2 regions of the Tissierella sp. QWL-11 genome follow, and region 1 is predicted to be linked to the other one. Evidence: a T-box and tRNA genes for the amino acid it is inferred to sense, from the RefSeq annotation. Region 1 holds a T-box; the other holds one or more tRNA genes.
The links. A T-box is a leader RNA that pairs with one kind of tRNA and senses whether it is charged. The one in region 1 lies ahead of cysS (cysteine--tRNA ligase), so its partner is inferred to be a tRNA-Cys.
Positions count from the first base shown of each region.

Region 2: it has a tRNA-Cys gene. The T-box ahead of cysS (cysteine--tRNA ligase) is inferred to sense a tRNA for this amino acid. The anticodon was not compared.

Region 1 covers NZ_CM178750.1:2,261,911-2,265,315, forward strand. The annotation lists gene AC4PG3_RS11310 (Mini-ribonuclease 3) at 1-155, opposite strand, end outside; gene cysS (cysteine--tRNA ligase) at 158-1,555, opposite strand; T-box leader at 1,605-1,811, opposite strand; gene gltX (glutamate--tRNA ligase) at 1,858-3,339, opposite strand; gene AC4PG3_RS11325 (proline--tRNA ligase) at 3,342-3,405, opposite strand, start outside.
Region 2 covers NZ_CM178750.1:1,941,698-1,945,102, forward strand. The annotation lists gene ytxC (sporulation protein YtxC) at 35-889, opposite strand; gene AC4PG3_RS09535 (DUF6873 family GME fold protein) at 954-1,700, opposite strand; tRNA gene AC4PG3_RS09540 (tRNA-Cys) at 1,753-1,826, opposite strand; tRNA gene AC4PG3_RS09545 (tRNA-Gly) at 1,879-1,953, opposite strand; tRNA gene AC4PG3_RS09550 (tRNA-Phe) at 1,970-2,045, opposite strand; gene hslO (Hsp33 family molecular chaperone HslO) at 2,352-3,227, opposite strand; gene AC4PG3_RS09560 (cold-shock protein) at 3,302-3,405, opposite strand, start outside.

The sequences.
Region 1 (3,405 bases):
TTGTTTACAGAAATATCCCTACTAAGCAAATATGTTCTAACTAAAAGCTCATATACTGCATCCCCTATATATGCAAGTTGAAGAGGAGATAACATAAGTATATCCTCTTCATTTAAATTGCTGTTTATTTCTCTAAAAATATTTCTTTCTTCCATAATCACACTCTTTTCCACTTTACTCCATCTGAGGTATCCTCTAACACTATACCTTTTTCCTTTAATTCATCTCTTATTTTATCTGCAAGCTGAAAATCTTTATCCTTTCTAGCTTGAGTTCTATCTGCTATTAATTGCTTTATTTCATCTTCTAATATTTCTTCTTTTCTCTTCAAAATACCTAGGACATCTGTAAGCTCAAGCAATATACTATATGCTTTTTCTATTAGAGTTTTATTTGTATCTTTGTTTAAATTTGAATTAGAGTATTTTATTAGTTCAAATATTGATGAAACTGCATCTGCTGTATTTAGATCATCTTCCATAGCCTTTATAAAATGTTCTTTGAATTTTTCTATATCATTTAATATTTCTTCATCCTGTTTATTCAATGGAGATTCTTTTGATATCTCTAATAGATATTCTAAATTCTTTTTACCATTATATATTCTTTCAAGTCCATTTTCAATATGATTCATAACTTCTCTACTAAAGTTTATTGGAGATCTATAATGAGAAGACAAAAGGAAAAATCTCAAAACTTCTAAATCATACTCTTCTTTTACATCTTTTATGGTAAAGAAATTCCCTTCAGATTTTGACATTTTTTTATTATCTACAGTTATCATCCCATTATGCAACCAGTAATTTGCAAATGGTTTTTCTGTTAGAGTTTCTGATTGAGCTATCTCATTTTCATGATGAGGAAACTGTAAATCTTCTCCTCCCGAATGAATATCTATTGTCTCTCCAAGAATAGATTTTGCCATGACTGAACATTCTATATGCCATCCCGGTCTACCTTCTCCCCAAGGACTTGCCCACGAAGGTTCATTTTCCTTAGCCTTTTTCCATAAAGCAAAATCCATAGGATTTTCTTTTTCTTCATTTATCTCTATTCTTGCTCCACTTCTTAATTCATCTATATTTTTTTTAGAAAGTTTCCCGTAATCCTTTGCCTTTTCTATATTAAAATATACATTACCATCTACTTCATAAGCTGCATTTTTATCTATTAGACCTTGAATAAATTCAATCATCTTTGATATATACTCTGTAGCCCTTGGATGTATAGTCTTATATCCATAAAAATTAAGTTCTGTAGCTACTTCCTTAAAAGCATCTATATATTCCTCAGCTATTGCCTTTGCAGTAGTATCCTCTTCATTTGCCCTATTAATTATTTTGTCATCTATGTCAGTAAAGTTTACTACAAATTTCACATCATAACCCTTATAGATAAAAAACCTTCTCAGTGTATCAAATACAACTAAAGGCCTAGCATTTCCTACATGAATGTGATTATATACTGTAGGTCCACAATTATACATACTCACCTGACCTTCTCTAACAGGTTTAAATTCTTCTTTTTTCCTAGTCAAACTGTTGTATAGTTTCATACTTATACCCTCCTTAATTTTTTATATTAAAAAATCGTCTCTATATAAATATAGAGACGATTAAAACCGCGGTTCCACTCTAATAGACTCAAAGTCCACTTATTAGCAAATAACGATGCTAGCCGATATGTCCTAATAATTCAGACAATAGTTCAAAGGTGCACTTGGGCTTTATAATTACTTAGGACTCTTTTCAGCCGGTGGGAGTCCCTCTCTAAAAGATTATAAAACTTACTCTCCTTATCAAAACTTTTATATAGTTCTATTCTACAGGATAAGTGACATAATTACAACTATTATCCCTACAAGTATTTCTCTTCTATATAATCTATTCTATTTAATATATTTTCTTTTCCTAATAGATATATGATTTTAGCAAATTCTGGTCCATGTAAACTACCAGTAAGAGCAACCCTAGTAGGCATAAAAAGATTTTTCCCCTTAATTCCTGTCTTCTTTTGAATAGTTTTCATAAATTTATTTGCATATTCTTCATCTATTTCATCGATACTTCCAAGTTCTTCTTTTATTGCCTCTAGAAGACTTGGAGTAGTCTCAACTTTTAACATCTCTAAAGCCTTTTCATCTTCTACTTTAACTTGGTTTTCAAACATAAACTCTACATGCTCTGTTATTTCTGAGATATATGATAATCCCTCTCTAACTGAATCTACTAAAATCTCTAACCATTGTCTATTTTCTTTAGAGAACTCCTCATCTATAAGGTTCGCCTCTATTAAATAAGGTATAGATAAATCTGTAATTCTCTCTAAAGAACTAGATCTAATATAATGTCCATTTACCCAGTCTAGTTTGTCTTTATCAAAAATTCCTCCTGTATTTGATACTCTTTCAAAGGAAAATTTCTCTATCATATCTTCTAAAGTCAATATTTCTTCATTATCTTCTGGACTCCAACCTACTAAAGCAAGGTAATTAACTAAACCTTCAGGAAGATATCCCTTGTTTTTAAAATCATCTACAGAAACATCCCCTTGTCTCTTACTTAGTTTTTTTCTATCTTTATTTAACACAGTTGGAAGATGAACATATATAGGTTTTTCCCATCCAAATACCTCATACATATATACATGTTTTGGAGTAGATGATAGCCATTCTTCCCCTCTAACTATATGTGTAATCTTCATCAAGTGATCATCAATTACAACTGCTAGATGATAGGTAGGAAATCCATCTGATTTCAAAAGAACTTGGTCATCTATATCAGATGTATTTATACTTATATCTCCCCTTACAAGATCGTGAAACTTTATATCTTTATTGTGAGGAAGTTTCAATCTTACTACATAATCTTCACCATTTTCAATTCTCTTTTTAGCCTCTTCTAAGGAAACGCTTTTGCATAGTCCATCATATTTTGGAACTAAACCCTTTATCTTTTGTTCTTCTCTTAAATTGTCAAGTCTTTCTTTAGAACAAAAGCAATAATAGGCATGCCCCTTTTCTATCAATTCATCTACATACTTTCTATAGATATCTAGTCTTTCACTTTGAATATATGGTCCATATTCTCCTTTTTGAACTATCTGGTGATCCTTGACAAACACACCTTCATCATATTCTATTCCTGACCAATGCAAACTGTCAATTAAATTTTCAATAGCTCCTTCTACAAATCTAGTTTGATCTGTATCTTCTATCCTAAGTATAAACTTCCCATTATTAGCCTTTGCAAATAAATAATTATATAAAGCTGTTCTAAGTCCTCCTATATGAAGATATCCTGTAGGACTTGGAGCAAATCTTAATCTTACTTCACCCATATTTACACCTCCAAATTTATTTCATCATAGAACTTGTCTATTTCTTTTTTCACCATATCATAAACT
Region 2 (3,405 bases), 320 kb from region 1:
ATTTGTCAAAGAAAAAAGAGTTGAAAACTCAACTCTACTTCTCCTTATTATTATCATATTTTTCTTTTCTGCATTTACTACATCCTAAACAATTTTTAATTCTATCTCCAAAAACTTTCTCTATTACTAATAGTAATTTATCATCTGTACATCCTTTATTGTGTAAAATTATATTATCAGGAGCTAAATTTATTAATGTAGTAATAAGTATATCTCCCTGTGTTAAATCATCATAATAAATTTCTTCTAAAATTTCACTAATAGAATCTCTTTTTACAACTTTATTATCTTTGTCTAATAATTGAAATTTATCTTTTTCAACTATTAAATTTACTGTATCAATCCTAGGAGGCTGATTTGCTAAGAAATGCTTTAATATATCTATAAACTCAGAGTATTCAATTTCAAGCTGCATATCTCCAATGACTCTTTTAATTGACTTTTCTATTAAATTATAAAGATTTTTATTTCTAAACCTTATATATCCATCTACTATCAAAGTATCATTTTGAAATAAAAAATCTAATATTTCTTCTTTTATTTCTTCTTTTTCACTTATGAAATGTCGATCTTCTATTAATAATGTATATACTTCTTGTATTATTTCTTTCTTTTCTATATTTCCTATATCTCTCAAGAGTTTATATACATGATTTTCTACTAGATCTATAGCATGAAATTTTATCATTATCTCATATACAAAGTCTGCCAAAATATTGAAAAATGCTATTTCTTCTGTATGTTTATGTTTTTTCAAAAAAAAGGAATAAATAGATCTATCCTCATAATCTTTATATTCCACATTTATATTTTTTTTCATTGGTATCTTTTTAATCATACAATCTATTTCTTCAAAAGGTATACTACTATAAATCTTAATAGCATCCATATTTTCACTCCTCTTTTAATAGTATGTGCTCTTTAAAATGGCATATACTATATAAAAGTTTACTTTAATTACAATAAAGACTAATTATAGTTCCAATATCTGTTATCTTTTTTTTAGATAAATATTCTATATTTCTATTTTTAGAGCGTATAAACATTTCTATCTTTTCCTTTTCTGGATGTTCTGTTAAAACTCCAGAAAAAACAAGTAAATCTTTAGAAATATTACCTGTACATCCTCCTATAAATCCATAATTTTGGCCTTTTAAATCTATAAATCCTGGCTTTATATTTAATACATCAAAGCCTAAATTTTTTAATTTTAAATATATAGGTCTATCAGAAGTTATAATACTTCTTTCATCTACTATAGACATAGAACATTTAGAATAACCCTGTTTTACATCTATGAAATTTAAACCTTCTTTAAGAAGATAAAACTTCAACAATTCATCTGTATATCTAAAATTATGAATTGCATTTCTATATATTCTTCCTACATTATATGCAATATCTCCAGGATATTTACAAATTAATTTCCTTTCTCCCTTTATTAAATTTATATTCAAACCCTTTAATTTATCTTTATAATAATAAAATACATTTGGTGCAATTATAAGAGTGTTGTAGTTGATAGGATGCATAACTATATCTGGGTGATAAGCTATAGATTCATCTACATCTTCACATTTAATTGTTTTTATAACTTTTATATTTTTATTTTCTAATTTATTTATTATATCTATATCTGCATTTCCCGCTACAATTGCTATGTTTGCCTTTTTAATAGGTATAAACGGATTATTAAACATATTTATCTCCTTACATGAAAAAACCTTCTAAATTAATTTAGAAGGTTGAATTTGGAGGCGGCACCCAGATTTGAACTGGGGATAAAGGCTTTGCAGGCCTCTGCCTTACCACTTGGCCATGCCGCCATATATGGAGCACTCGAAGAGTACATCTATCTTAAAATGCAAAATACTTTAATGGAGCGGAAGACGAGATTCGAACTCGCGACCCTCGCCTTGGCAAGGCGATGCTCTACCACTGAGCCACTTCCGCATATTCACAATTACTTTGGTGCCCAGAGCCGGAATCGAACCAGCGACACGTAGATTTTCAGTCTACTGCTCTACCGACTGAGCTATCTGGGCTTAATAAGTAATTTCTACTTACAGTAAGTCAATCTATTTCCCTTGTTTAGCTTTACTATGCGGACTAAGTGATGCTCACAAAATCGAAATTCACGATTTTGGATCCCTACTTATACCGACTGAGCTATCTGGGCTAATGTGAAAGTTATCTGTGCTTAATCACAATGACTAGTATACCTTAAATAACCTTAATTGTCAACAATAAATTTTATTAAACTTCCCAAAAATTTCAAACTGTTAAATTTAGCTCGGAAATAATATAATTTTAACAAATCATATTATTTCTCTTGTGCTATTTTTTCCATCTTATTCATCAAGCAAAGCTTGTAATTGTTCTTTGCTAAACTGATACTTCGTATTACAAAAATGACAAACTAACTCTGCCTTCTCGTCTTCTTCTATTATATTTTTAATTTCTTCTTTACCTAAACTCTTTAGTACCCTTTGTATCCTATCTCTATCACAATCACATTCATATGAAATATCAATTTTATCTAAGACCTTCATTTCAAAATCTTTTAAAACCTCATCCATAATTTGTTCTAATGTATATCCTGAATCTATCATTGTTGATATAGGTTTTATATCCTTTAAGCTATTCTCTATTTTTTCTATATCTTCTTCAGATACACCTGGAAGCAATTGAATTATATATCCACCTGATGCCTTTATAGAAATATCCCTATCAACTAAAACTCCTAGACTAACAACAGATGGGGTTTGTTCTGATTGATAATAATAATTTGCAAGATCTTCTGCTATTTCACCTGTAATCAAATTTGAACTGCCTACATATGGCTCTTTAAGACCTAAGTCCATGATAACTGTTATATTACCATTTTTACCTACTAAAGTCCCTACATCTAATTTTCCATCTAATCTACTAGGAACATCAGCAGCAGGATTTGTCATTTCACCTTTTACTTTACCATTATTTTTAGCAACAACAAATATGGTTCCTCCTGGCCCATCTCCAGAGATTTTTAAGGTCATTACATCCTTTTCATTTTTCATCATACTTCCCATAATCACTCCTGCAGTTAAGCTTCTTCCCAAAGCTGCTGAGGCTGTAGGCGATGTGCTATGGATATTTCTTGCATCCTCTACTAAATTTGTAGTAGATGCTAGTATTATTCTAATTGATCCAGTTTTATCTATAGCTTTTATTAGATAATCTTTCATAATCTACCTCCATAATTAGAAAAGCCCCATACGGGGCTTTAAATTACAATAAAATTATATATCTAAAGATATTATTATAATTTTGTAACATTAGTAGCTTGAGGACCTTTTTCTCCTTCTACTACTTCAAACTCTACTTGATCTCCCTCATCTAAAGTTTTAAATCCATCTGTTTGGA